2 regions of the Solibacillus sp. iso_87 genome follow, and region 1 is predicted to be linked to the other one. Evidence: riboswitches for the same ligand, from Rfam matches in the RefSeq annotation. Region 1 holds a riboswitch; the other holds the start of a gene.

Evidence for each region. Region 1 has a riboswitch for preQ1 ahead of queF (preQ(1) synthase). Riboswitches for the same ligand answer to the same signal wherever they lie in the genome.
Region 2: linked by a shared signal. The riboswitch ahead of AC0VXV_RS02825 (QueT transporter family protein) and the one ahead of queF (preQ(1) synthase) in region 1 are both predicted to bind preQ1.

Annotation. Positions count from the first base shown of each region.
Region 1 is NZ_CM149656.1:3,905,424-3,912,690, reverse strand. It holds gene AC0VXV_RS20020 (two-component system regulatory protein YycI) at 1-394, shown strand, start outside; gene AC0VXV_RS20015 (MBL fold metallo-hydrolase) at 407-1,195, shown strand; gene AC0VXV_RS20010 (S1C family serine protease) at 1,376-2,668, shown strand; gene AC0VXV_RS20005 (CxxH/CxxC protein) at 2,832-2,996, shown strand; gene rlmH (23S rRNA (pseudouridine(1915)-N(3))-methyltransferase RlmH) at 3,087-3,566, shown strand; PreQ1 riboswitch class I at 3,648-3,694, shown strand; gene queD (6-carboxytetrahydropterin synthase QueD) at 3,847-4,320, shown strand; gene queE (7-carboxy-7-deazaguanine synthase QueE) at 4,313-5,041, shown strand; PreQ1 riboswitch class I at 5,157-5,203, shown strand; gene queF (preQ(1) synthase) at 5,325-5,825, shown strand; gene queC (7-cyano-7-deazaguanine synthase QueC) at 5,868-6,524, shown strand; gene AC0VXV_RS19975 (VUT family protein) at 6,534-7,082, shown strand.
Region 2 is NZ_CM149656.1:550,857-558,123, forward strand. It holds gene trpC (indole-3-glycerol phosphate synthase TrpC) at 1-24, opposite strand, end outside; gene trpD (anthranilate phosphoribosyltransferase) at 21-1,058, opposite strand; gene AC0VXV_RS02820 (metal ABC transporter ATP-binding protein) at 1,064-2,047, opposite strand; T-box leader at 2,170-2,384, opposite strand; gene AC0VXV_RS02825 (QueT transporter family protein) at 2,563-3,048, opposite strand; PreQ1 riboswitch class I at 3,055-3,099, opposite strand; gene AC0VXV_RS02830 (ABC transporter substrate-binding protein) at 3,387-4,403, shown strand; gene AC0VXV_RS02835 (ABC transporter permease) at 4,500-5,540, shown strand; gene AC0VXV_RS02840 (ABC transporter ATP-binding protein) at 5,533-6,327, shown strand; gene ilvA (threonine ammonia-lyase IlvA) at 6,695-7,267, opposite strand, start outside.

The sequences.
Region 1 (7,267 bases):
GAATGATGTAACACTGTATTATAATGTGCGTGGTTATGTAAAACTTTATTGGGATGATGAAAACAGCATTGTTTCCTATGAGCAAACAATGCTGGAAGAGCATAAAAAATTAGATAAAGAACAGAATCTATTAACTGCAAGACAAGTATTGCAGATTCTATATGGAAAGAATTTATTAAAACCAGATTCTCAGATAACGGAAATGAATCTAGGCTACTCTACAATTGTTCAATTAACGCAAACACAAGTATTTGCACCGACATGGGAAGTGCGGGTAAAACTGGCTGATGACACAGAAGAAATACATTTTGTGAATGCGGTACAAGGACGAATTGTGGAGATCCAAAATGACTTATCCGAAATTGTCGAGCAGACAGAGGATTTGGAAGAGTAGGGAGTTTTAACAATGCGATTTAGCGTTTTAGCAAGTGGCAGTACAGGAAACGCAGTCTACGTAGAAAATGATGAACACTCATTTTTGATTGATGCAGGCTTAAGCGGAAAGAAAATGGAGCAACTGTTTGCTAATATAGATCGTGATATGAAAAGTTTATCAGGTATTTTAGTAACACATGAGCATAGTGACCATATAAAAGGGCTCGGTGTCATTGCACGTAAATATAATATTCCTGTATTTGCAAATGCAAAAACATGGACAGCGATGGACGGGCTAGTAGGAACAATCCCAACCGATTTATGTTTTGATTTTAATATGGAAACTGTAAAAACATTCGGCGGGCTGGATATTCAATCATTTGCCGTGTCTCACGATGCTGCTGAACCGATGTTCTATACATTCTATGAGAACGGGCGAAAGCTAGTTGTCATTACAGATACAGGCTATGTCAGTGACCGGATGAAAGGATATATCTCAGCAGCAGATGCCTACGTATTTGAAAGTAACCACGATGTGAGTATGCTTCAAATGGGCAAATATCCTTGGAGTATTAAACGCCGTATATTATCGGATGTAGGACATGTTTCAAATGAGGATGCTGCAGTAGCAATGGCTGATGTTGTAGCAGAAAAACCGACGCAAATTTATTTGGCGCATTTAAGTAAAGACAACAATATGAAAGATCTGGCGCGGATGAGCGTAGAACAGACATTACAGTCATGCGGCATTATTGCAGGGGAATATTTGCATCTGCATGATACCGATGCCAATGAGCCGACAAAGCTTGTGACAGTTTAATTTAGCAAGGCATAATTGAAGTAAATATGGGTAAAAGATAGGTGTGTTAAAAGTTTCTACTTTTAGCATACCTTTTTTATTTTATAAACAATTTTTAATTAGGTTTTATGTGATTTTCATCTAATTTTAATGTTAAGTGTGTATGCTAACAGTAAGAAGAGTAAAGAAAGGATGAGCGATATGGGATACTATCCTGAAGACGATAAGCAAGAAACTCAAAATGATCGTATTGCTGAGCTTGAGGCTCGTTTAAAAAGAGAAGAAGAAGAGAAAAAACAGCGGCAAAGTAGAAAAGATAAAAAAGGAGGCAGTAAAGGCGGATACTTTTTATCTGGTTTAAGCGGTGTTGTCGTTGGTGCTTTATTATTATGGCTCCTGCTCCCCTCGTTGGCAAATCAGCTACCAGGTGGTAATGAAGTTAACTCGGTTACAAATGATTCCCCAAACTCAACGATTAGCCAAACTGCAACAGAGGTGACAACTGATGTAACAAATGCGGTTGAAAAAGTATCGAGTGCCGTTGTTGGGATTACAAATATCCAAAATGTAGCACCAAACTTTTGGAATCAAAGTACGGGAGAAGCTCAAGCGGTAGGTAGCGGTTCAGGCGTTGTATATAAAAAGGAAGGGAACTTTGCCTTTATCGTAACGAACCACCATGTTGTGGATGGTGCAGAACAAATTGAAGTAACTTTAGATGATGGCGAGAAAGTAAAAGCAGAGCTTATCGGTTCTGATATTTGGACAGACTTGGCAATACTTTCAATACCAAGTGAAGGAATCGATACAGTAGCTAACTTTGGAAATTCGGATGTATTAAAACAAGGTGAAACGGTAATTGCCATCGGAAATCCATTAGGCTTAGATTTTTATGGTTCGGTAACAACAGGTGTAATTTCGGGGAAAGACCGCTCTGTACCTGTCGACTTAAATGAAGATGGTGCAGAAGACTGGTCAACGGAAGTATTACAGACTGATGCAGCAATCAACTCAGGGAACTCAGGCGGAGCTTTAGTGAATATTGCAGGTGAATTAATCGGTATAAATTCGATGAAAATTGCCCAGTCTTCAGTTGAGGGCTTAGGATTTGCGATTCCGATCAATTCAGCAATTCCAATTATTGAACAACTCGAAAAGCATGGGGAAGTACAACGCCCAACTATGGGAATTTCCTTAGTCGATTTAACGGAAGTACCGGCTTATTATCAACAGCAAACATTAAAATTACCTGAAGAAGTAACGAATGGTGTTGTCATTTCTCAAGTTGTAAGAGGTTCAGCTGCAGATAAAGCAGGTTTACAGCAATACGATGTCATTGTAGAAATGGATGGCGAAAAAATCGAAAATGCAATTGAGCTTCGTAAACATTTATATAATCAAAAATCTATTGGCGATACATTAAAAATTAAAGTATATCGCAACGGTAAAATAGTAGAGGCTAATTTAGAGTTAGTGGAAAATGCACAATTGTAAATGTGGATAACTTAATTAAAGAATGAAATTGTACACAACGGGTAGAGAAGAAAAAGGCTTGTCTTTTCTACTCGTTTTTTGTCTGTTACAATGGGTTGTGGATAACATTTCAAAAATTGTGAATAAGTTTGTGGAAATTTCAGAAAAGAAAGAAGGTTTAAAAATGAAGACGTACAGCTGTGAAACCCATATAGATCATGCGTTAGATATGCACGTGGCAGAAACAGAAAATTTCCCGATGATGGATTTGTTATCGGAAGAGGAAAAGTTATCAACAACTTGTTCTTACTGTGAACAGTCCGCAACATATGTTGTATCAAGTAAATAACTTTACACAATATATAGTTTTTATTTGTGGATATGTGCATAACTTTTGTGGATAACTTGTTTGTAAATGGAACGTAAAGGTGGATAAGTTGTGAATATTACTATCATCTCGGTTGGTAAGTTGAAAGAAAAGTATTTAAAAATGGGTATTGAGGAATATGTGAAGCGATTAGGCGGCTATGCGAAAATCGATTTAGTAGAAGTACCGGATGAGAAAGCACCTGAGCAGTTAAGTGAAGCTGATATGGAAATCGTCAAACGTAAAGAAGGTGACCGTATCCTTGCGAAAATCAATGACGGTACATATGTCATCGCATTGGCACTTGACGGTAAAATGAAAACGAGTGAAGAAATGGCCGCAGATTTAGAGGCGCTAATGACTTACGGGAAAAGCAAAGTCGCGTTTGTTATAGGCGGATCATTAGGATTGCATGCGGATGTACTTAATCGCGCGGATGAAAAACTGTGCTTCGGAAAAATGACGCTGCCTCACCAGTTGATGAAACTAGTGCTAGTAGAGCAGATTTACCGCAGTTTCAGAATTATTAAGGGTGAACCGTATCATAAGTAAGTGCGGTTTTAATTGGAATTACATTTGAAATCTTCTGGATACTTATATATTATAATCTTATACAATAATACCCGAAGTAAAACGGGAGAGGTTCATAGCTAATACCCTCTATAAAAAACTATGGAAACATGACAATTCGCCATGTCCATATAGGACATGGCTTTTTATGTTTTATTCATATGTTTTAATAGAACGATTCATAGCAACCTCTCTTGGAAAGTGTCGGAAACATTTTACGAGGGAGTTTTTTTATATTTATATGTGGAGGGGATTTTAACGTATGCCAGGTTTTAGAATTGTCGATAAGCTACAAAAAATGGATGTAGATATAAAAAGAAGTCAATTAAAGTATCATGCAAAACGGGTGCTTGTGAGTAAAGAGTTTACGTTTGACGCTGCGCACCATTTACATAACTATGAGGGAAAGTGTAAAAATTTACATGGACATACGTATCGTGTAATTTTAGGCTTGAGCGGCTATACGGATGATCGAGGGTTGATGATTGATTTTGGGGATATTAAGGAAATTTGGAAGCAACAAATCGAAACGCACTTGGACCATCATTATATCAATGAAACGCTACCACCGATGAATACAACAGCTGAAAATATCGTTGTTTGGATTTATGAAAAGTTACATGAAGCTTTGCAAAAGGAGCAACGTTATGATGGCACACGTGTAGAGTTTGTTAAGCTATATGAAACGCCTACGAGCTATGCTGAAGCAAGAAGGGAATGGATGGAAGTTGAGTAAAGTCCCTGTAATTGAGATTTTCGGTCCTACAGTTCAAGGTGAGGGTATGGTAATAGGTCAGAAGACGATGTTTGTACGCACAGCTGGATGCGATTATGCCTGTTCTTGGTGTGATTCGTCATTTACATGGGATGGCAGCGGCAAGCATTTAATCAAGCAAATGACAGCGGAGGATATATGGGCGGAGTTAAAACGTATTGGTGGAAACAGGTTTTCGTTTGTCACCATTTCAGGAGGAAATCCAGCACTTCTGTATAACTTAGGTGCACTGACTGCGATTTTTAAAAAAAACAATATAAAAATTGGGGTAGAGACGCAAGGAAGTAAATGGCAGGATTGGCTATACGATATCGATGAATTGACAATTTCACCAAAGCCACCTAGCTCAGGCATGACAACAGATTTTTTGATGCTGTCCCATATTTTAGAGAAGTTGAAAATTCAAAATGGGAATCAGCACGTGTCGCTAAAAATCGTCGTGTTTAATCAAGAGGATTATGAGTATGCCAAAGAAGTACATCGACGATACCCAGACACCCCATTTTATTTACAAGTCGGAAATGATGACATTACCTCTTTAGACACTGGACAATTAGCAAACTATCTATTGGCAAAGTATGAAATGCTCATTGATCAAGTGATGATGGATGAACAATTAAACGATGTTAAAGTACTTCCACAGCTGCATACTCTCATATGGGGAAATAAAAGAGGCGTGTAATTCAGGGCAGTAAAATGATAGGGAATGTTAAGTAAGCTCAAATTATTTTAGAAATATTAATTTACATATGCCAATATATATAATAGAATGAAAAATAATGAAATACCTGAGTTGTTCAGGAGAGGTTCATAGCTGATACCCTCTATAAAAAACTATGGATACATGTATATTACGCCATGTCCATATCGGATGTGGCTTTTTTTATGCCTCTAATAGTTTGTTTATAGTCGTTACAGTTAGCCCTCCTTGGAATACTACGGTATTAACTTAAGGAGGTTTTTTTATGTCTGGTCGTCACCAAACAGAAGGATTAGAGGATTTAACGTTATTAGGGAATCAAAATGTGAGTTACACATTTGCATATGCACCAGAAGTATTAGAGTCTGTTGACAATTTACATGTAAACCGTGATTATTTTGTGAAATTTAATTGCCCAGAGTTTACAAGTCTTTGTCCGATTACGCAGCAACCGGATTTTGCAACGATGTATATTTCATATATTCCAGATAAGAAAATTGTGGAAAGTAAGTCGTTAAAATTATATTTATTTAGTTTCCGCAACCACGGTGATTTCCACGAAGATTGTGTAAATATTATTATGAATGATTTGATTAAACTTTTAGATCCTCGCTATATTGAAGTATGGGGCAAGTTTACGCCACGTGGAGGTATTTCAATCGATCCATGGTGTAACTACGGTCGTCCAGGTACGAAATATGAAGAAATAGCAAACTATCGTTTAATGAATCATGATTTATATCCTGAAAAAATTGATAATCGATAATTTTTTTATTCGGTAAATTTTGCATGCAAAGTGAGGGGAAAAATAATGAAGCATGAAAAAGCCGTTGTTGTATTTAGTGGCGGGCAAGATAGTACAACGTGTTTGTTTTGGGCTTTAAAAAACTTTAAAGAGGTAGAAGTAGTAACTTTTGATTATGGACAACGACATGCACTAGAAATTGAATGCGCTAAACATATTGCACAGGAATTGAACGTACGACATCATATTTTAAATATGTCGCTTTTGAATCAGTTAGCACCGAATGCTTTAACGCGTGACGATATCGAAATAAATGAAGGAGAGGAAGGTGAGCTCCCATCTACATTTGTACCGGGTCGTAATTTAGTTTTTTTATCATTCGCAGGGATTTTAGCAAGCCAAATTGGCGCTAAGCATATTGTGACAGGTGTATGTGAAACCGATTTTAGTGGCTATCCAGATTGTCGCGATGCCTTTGTAAAATCATTAAATGTCACATTAAATTTATCAATGGATACATCATTTGTTATACATACGCCACTCATGTGGATCAATAAAGCAGAGACATGGGCTTTAGCGGATCAGCTAGGTGCGTTTGATTTTGTACGTCAAAAAACATTGACATGTTATAACGGAATAATAGCGGATGGATGCGGTGAGTGCCCGGCATGTAAACTTCGTCTGCAAGGAATGGAAGCTTATGCACAATCGTTAAGATAGGAGGATTTTATGAGTAGAGTTTTACTTTATTTAATATCAATTGTTACGGCAAATGTCGTAACAGCGAGATTTATGCCACTTGAATTTGGAATGTTTATTATACCGATGGGCTCATTCTTTATTGGTGCGACATTTATTTTCCGCGACATAGTTCAAAATAAATACGGCCGCAAAAAGACATATGCCTTTATCTTCTTAGCGTTAGTATTATCAGCAGTGGTGTCCTATTTATTGGGAGACACATTGGTCATCGTTGCAGCTTCAGCCTTGTCATTTTTAGTAGCAGAAACGACAGATACAGAAATTTATACACGTTTAAAATTACCGATGGCGTGGCGCGTATTTTATAGTGGAATTGTAGGAGGCTTGCTAGATTCGGTTATTTTTGTAGTTGTAGGATTAAGTCCAATTGGTGCAGGCTTTATACCTTGGGTAGCCGTCCCTGCAGCTATAGTTGGTCAAGTATTTGTAAAAATAGTCATGCAAATGATTGGCGCGGCTTTATTAGCGCAAGGTTTAGTGTATAAAGAAAGGCGTCTATCTAAAATGTCCACCTAATTAAGTAATAATATGTTAAAGCATTTTTTACCGCACTTAAATTAGTTAAGGTGAACCGTACCATAAGTAAGTGCGGTTTATAAATTTTGTGAAAGAAGCATATTCGCATCAAGTGAATATGCTTCTTTTTATACTTATGAAATTTGGTTTTCATTAATTGGAAGTGGTTTCCCGGTAGGTGCTAC
Region 2 (7,267 bases), 590 kb from region 1:
AATAATACGGTCTAAAATCGTCATTTTACTGGTTCCTCCTGCATTTGTTTTTGGCTATAAGCAACGATATTTTCTAACTTTTCATAAGCGCGTCCGGATAAAATACTGTCCTTTGCCATATCGATACCTTCCTTCATCGTCTCGGCAAGTCCATATGCGAAGAAGCCAATGCCGGCATTTAAAAGAACCGTATCAAAATACACGCTTTGTTTTCCTTTTAGTAAGTCACGCATAATATCCGCATTTTCTGCAGGAGTACCACCACGAATTGCAGAAAGTGGCTGAGCGGCTAAACCGACATCTTCAGCACGTAGTTTAAATGGAATCATGTCTCCGCGGTCTAACAGTACAAAAGTGTTTTCACCATCCAGTGATGCTTCATCCATTCCTTGTGCACCAGATACGACGATTGCACGCTCACGTCCTAACATATGGAGCACTTCCGCATAATCCGTCGTGAAGTTCGGTCGGTTAATGCCGACAAACTGTGTTTTTAGCGGCACAGGGTTTGTTAGGGGACCGACTAAATTAAAAATCGTCGGCTTGCCAATTGCCTGTCGTACTTCACCGATCCGTTTTAATTTCGGATGCATGTTTGGAGCATGTAAGAAGGCGATACCGTGCTGTTTGAGCAATTCGGATGTTTGTTCGATATTTGGCAGAAGCGTAATGCCAAGTGCCTCCAACACATCCGAACTTCCTGAAGCACTCGATACTTTTCGGTTGCCGTGCTTTGCTACTGAAATACCTCCACCTGCCAATACAAACGCGGAAGTCGTACTAATATTGAAGCTTTGAAGTCCATCGCCGCCTGTACCGCAGTTATCAATATAAATGCCTTCGGGTACGTCGACAGCAACTGCATGTGATTTCATAACAGAAGCTAAACCAGCAACTTCATGTGCTGTTTCTCCTTTTGCGCTCATCGCCGTTAAAAATGAGGCGATCTGTTCTTTCGGTGTTTGCTCATTAAAAATAAGCTGTGCCGCCTGCTGCATTTCCTCAAAAACTAAGTGCTCTTTTCGCTCAATCTGTTCAATGTATGGAAGTAAAGACATGTTCATCATCCTTTCAGTAAAGAGTGGAATGGCGCTTCTTCCTCTGCTTCCGAGTGAAGCTGTGCGACATTTCCTTGAATTATTATCGTTTGTTCAGGTGTCGTGAAATCGACCTGACCATTAAAGCCGATATAGCCGATCAAGCCTTGTGCAGGTAATAGCCCTTTCACGACATCGATGGCATGAAGGGGAGGGCTTAATGTACTTGTTGTAACATTTGCAAGATGCTGCACCGAATTTTCTGTACTATAGAGTTCGATTGACGGTGCGTCATTCGTAACGGAAATATTCCCGTTCCTTACTTGCATGTAGTTTGATTTTGATGTGCCGATTACTGTGCAATCATCAAATTCAACATAGTACATATATGGTGCAGTGTGTTCGACGCGCATTTTTCGATAAAGGGAAAGGGCCTCTCCAGTAAATTGTGCGCGATAACGTCCATTTTCCTCTTTTTCGACATGTTGTAATGTATAGGAAAACTGTTCAGGTGTTGGTGTTGTAAACAGCTGTTCAATCAATTGATCAATGTTTGGTTCTACTTGTTCTGCTTCAATATTTGTATGGAAAACAGCGATTTCATCTGTTAAATGATCAAAAATAACGAGTGTATCGTAAACATGAAACTGCAGTTCAGGTAATGGCTTTTGCAATGCGTGAATATATCCAATTCCGCCACCTGTAAACGGATATTCTGTATGTGATGAAATACGCGGCATCACTTGCTTTAATAGTTGGATCAGCTCGCCTTCATATGTGTAGGCTTTATTGGAATGATGGGCATGATCTAAAAGCTGATCATCTGTCCCGATATACGTTTTCCGCGGGTTAACACCGATGAACGAATAGCGTCCATTGCCATCATATTTAGAGGAACTTTCCAATAAAAACTTCCGTTCACCTTGCAGTCGCTGGAAAATAGAAATCGGTGTCAGTAAATCCCCATTTACTTTTTTCATTGATGTGCGAAAATGTTGCTGAACTACCATTTGAAACACTCCTTTTTTGAAATAAACTACGCCTTTACGATTCAGATTATTTAGCAATCTTGTAATTAATTTAAAGCTTTGCTGAATAAAAAAAAACGTCCTCAGCAAAAGAATTAACTTTTGCTGAGGACGATCTGCACCGCGTTGCCACCTCGTTTGAAGCAAACCAAAAAAACCTTGCTTCCACTTAAACCTGATAACGGCAGGATACCGTCCGCCGACTAGCGCCAGCAGCTTTCATAAGGCCCATTCACATTTACCTTTTGGCGTATTTTCACCAGCCATACGCTCTCTGGACAAAACGATAAATGCTACTCTTCTTATTCAACAATTTACTCAACTAAGCTCAACTAAACGAAAACGGTGGTCACGCTCCCGCAACCTGCTACCGTAAATAACATTTGAATTATGCTTTATTCTAACACTGTAAAATGAAATGTCAAACAATTCTAAAATGTTTTCACTAAATAAAAAACCAGCTGACATAAAAAAGTCAGCTGGTGAAAAAATCGATATTAGATTAATTTTTTGAAATCCAATCGTTTATTTAAAGTGTACATAATCGGTGCTCCAACCGCCAATACAACAAATTCGCCAAATGCTACAAACAGCCAAGTTTCCCAGAATGGGAAGCCAAGCACGATATTCAACTGTGCTGCAATGATAAACATTGTAAACGTAAATAGCGTTGTATTAATGATCAGACGAGCCCAAATATTTTTCACAAACTTACAAATGAATATGAAAATTCCCAGTGTAATAATCGTATGTCCGACACCAAATACTAAATCGATTGGACCGATCGAAGACATCAGGAAATTGGAAATAAATACACCTAAAACAACACCTAACATATAGCGCGGATTAAATGCGACTAAATGGTTAAAGATTTCGGCAATACGGAACTGTACTTGCCCAAAGCTAATTGGCGCAACAAGCATTGTGACAGCAATATATAATGCTGCAATAATGGCACTCGCTGCAATAAACTTTACCTTCATATAAAATTCCTCCTAGTTTTTTAACGTGGGATGGTTACGAACCACGCAAAGCAACTGCAATCATAGCAATATTAAAAATAAATGTAAAGATTTATAGGACTTTTTTTTCAATAAAACCTCAAAAAAATTACTAAGTGTAAAAAGTTCAACAAACCGCGTTGCTTAGCGGTTTAAAGTGTATTAACTAAATTCCAAAATAAGGCTCATTACCTAGAATAAATTCAGAACATTCTAAATGTTATTGACTATATAAATATGACGCGGTAATATTATTTCAATACTTCATCCAAATGAAGTTCGGCGCTTTAAATCGATAAAGTTAACTAGGGGGAAATAAGATGAGAAAAAATTTAATGAAGCTGTCCTTTTTACTATTCGGGCTTCTTTTATTATTAGCTGCTTGTGGCGGGGAAGAGAGCGAGACATCTTCGAACGAGACGTCAAATGGCGAGGCTGTAGATACAGCTAAAGCTGATAGCGATAAGACTTTTAAAATCGGAACAACACAAATTGTTGAGCATCCATCATTAGATGCAGCAAAAGAAGGATTTAAAAAAGCAATTGAAGATGCAGGTATTAAAGCAGAATACGTAGACAAATCTGCAAACAACGATAACAGTGCGAACATGACAATCGCCCAGCAGTTAGTCGGGGATAATGTAGATCTGATTTTTGCTAACTCAACACCTTCAGCACAGGCGGCAAAAAGCGCGACTTCTGATATTCCGGTTATCTTTACATCGGTAACGGATGCAGTAGGTGCGGAATTGATCGAGTCAATGGCAACACCTGGTGCTAACGTAACAGGTACGATTGATTTACATCCGGAAACAATGCCGAAAACAGTAGCCTTCCTAAAGGAATTAGGGGCAAAAAATGTAGGGATGGTATATAACGCTGGTGAGCAAAACTCAGTTGCACAAATTGCGGCAGTAAAAGAAATTGCAGCAAAAGAAGGCGTAACGATTGTGGAAGCAGCGGTATCTGCTTCATCTGAAGTACGCCAGGCAGCAGAGTCACTAGTAGGAAAAGTAGATGCATTTTATATTATTACAGATAATACGGTCGTATCGGCACTTGAATCCGTAATCGAGGTAGCAGATGCAAACAAATTACCGCTTATTGTTGGTGAGCTTGATTCAGTAGAGCGCGGCGGTTTAGCAGCATACGGTTTCGAATACTACGATATCGGCTATGAAGCGGGACAAATGGCAGCACAAATTTTATTAGAAGGCAAAACACCTTCAGAAGTTCCAGCAGCGTACCCGGCTAACTTAAAACTAGTAATCAATAAAGCTGCTGCAGAAAACTTAGGCTTGGAAATTAAGCCTGAATGGGAAGCAGAAGTGCAATAGTTCATTTTTATACCAAAAGCAAGTCAGCCTAAACAGGTATAAAATGTTTAGGCTGACTTGCTTAAAACTTTTAAAAAAGTCAGGAGATGATTCGAGATGTTTACAGCTATGTTTGGGTCAGTGGAGCAAGGGATCATCTATGCAATTATGGCACTTGGGGTTTATTTAACATTCCGTGTGCTGGATTTTCCGGATTTAACGGTTGATGGAAGCTTTGTAACGGGGGCAGGTACAGCAGCAATGATGATCGTGCTTGGCTATAACCCGATCCTTGCCACATTGGTCGCAACAGTTGCTGGATTTATTGCTGGATGTATGACTGGGATTTTACACACTAAAGGGAAAATCAATCCTCTGCTTGCAGGGATTTTAATGATGATCGCCCTCTATTCGATTAATCTTCGAATTATGGGATTAAGCTCAGATACCGGTGTAACACGACCAAATATTCCACTATTAAATTCAGAAACAGTTTTTTCGACGTTCGGTTCTTTCTGGTCGAATTTAGGCATTGACTCAGCAATTACGAACCTATTGAAATCAATGGGGTTAGCTTCTGTTCCAGCAACTTGGGGAATTTTAATTTTAATGGTTGTTGTTACGACGATTATTAAACTAGTAGTAGACTGGTTCTTAAAAACAGAAATCGGTCTTGCAATCCGTGCAACAGGTGACAATAAACGAATGATCCGCAGCTTTTCGGCAAATACCGATTCACTAGTCATTTTAGGACTGGGAATTTCAAACGGTATGGTGGCATTATCGGGTGCATTAATTGCCCAGTATACAAAGTTTGCCGATGTCGGATTAGGTATTGGTATGATTGTTGTCGGTTTAGCATCTGTAATTATCGGTGAAGCAATTTTCGGAACAAAGTCGATTGTTCGTGTCACATTTGCAGTTATTGCCGGGGCAATAATTTACCGAATGATTTACGCATTGGCGTTACGTGTAAAATGGCTTGACTCAGGTGATATGAAACTAATTACGGCGGTTATCGTTATTTTAGCGCTAGTAATCCCGCAAATCGTAGGGAAATATAAAGAGAAAAAGAGAAAAGCAAAACGTTTGGAAGAACGTCTCGCATTACAGCAGGCAAAAATAGATATGGAGCAGGGAGGGAAGAGCCTTGCTTAAATTAGATGGCATTAATAAAGTATTTAATGAAGGAACACCCGATGAGAAAATTGCACTGGACAATATTAACTTGCATTTGGCACCAGGTGATTTCGTTACAATTATCGGCAGTAACGGTGCCGGAAAATCGACAATGATGAATATGATTTCAGGAGCATTAACACCAGATTTCGGCTCTGTCGAAATTAACGGCAATGATTTAACCCGCTTGCCAGAATATAAGCGTGCTGTCCATATCGGTCGCGTATTCCAAGATCCGATGGCAGGAACAGCACCAACGATGACAATTGAAGAAAACTTGGCGATTGCCTATTCACGTAACACGAAGCGTTCATTACGATTCGGAGTCGATAAAAAGCGTCGTGAGTTTTTCAAAACGTCATTGGAAAAACTCCATTTGAATTTGGAAAACCGTTTATCGGCTAAAGTCGGATTACTATCAGGCGGGGAACGTCAGGCATTAAGTTTATTAATGGCGACATTTACAAAGCCTTCGATTTTACTGCTTGATGAACATACAGCTGCACTGGATCCATCACGCGCTGAACTTATTACAAAGCTGACAAAAGAGCTTGTCGAGGAAAGCCGACTGACGACACTGATGGTTACGCATAATATGCAGCAGGCCCTCGATTTAGGGAATCGCCTCATTATGATGGATAAAGGGCAAATCATTCTGGAAGTCGGTGAAGACCGTAAACAGGACTTGACGATTCCGGATTTAATGCACGAATTTGAACAAATTCGCGGCGAAAAAATGAATTCAGACCGCGCATTATTAGGATAAATGAAAGTTCCGGACAGATATCGGGCTTCTTTTAATGAGTAAACAATAGCTTGAATTAAAACTTGATTAATTGATTGGAGTGAAGGGGCGAGTGTAGCTGACGATTACGCCTTTCGCTACAAGATTTTCTCTGTGACGAAAGCGTAAGCGACAGTCACAAGCAAGCTTCCTGGGGGATAAGCGTGACGCCTGAGACTAGGAACAAAAGCTAAAAACGCCACGTCCTGTGGCAACGCTTTTGTGACCAACATCGTGTTGGCCTCACGCTCCCGGAAAGCGTCCCCGTAACAGAAATCAATTTTTAGAAGCAAAAGACTCAATTTTCTCTTGGAGAAAATTGAGTCTTTAAATTTTTTAACAATACTATTTACACAAGTAACGCAAACAGCGTACTGTCGTTATTTACTTCTTTATACTCAAAACCGTTTGCACGCATACGTTCAATTAATCCTGCATGGTCTTCGCGGTGTGCAAGCTCAATGCCGACCAATGCTGGACCACTTTCTTTATTGTTCTTCTTCGTATACTCAAATGTTGTAATATCATCGTTCGGCCCAAGCACTTCCGTTAAAAATTGGCGTAATGCTCCTGAACGCTGAGGGAAACTTACAATAAAGTAGTGTAGCAGTCCTTCATAAATTAGCGAGCGCTCTTTTATTTCCTGCATGCGTCCGATATCGTTATTTCCACCAGAAATAATGATGACAACCGATTTTCCGCGAATTTGCTCTGCGTAAAAGTCGAGTGCTGCAACTGACAATGCTCCAGCAGGCTCCGCAATAATTGCATGCTTATTATAAAGATCTAAAATAGTCGTACATACTTTGCCTTCCGGAACGGCGATAATATCATCCAAATAGTGACGGCACACTTCATATGTATCATGTCCAACACATTTAACAGCAGCCCCATCAACGAATTTATCGATCGTATCTAGTGA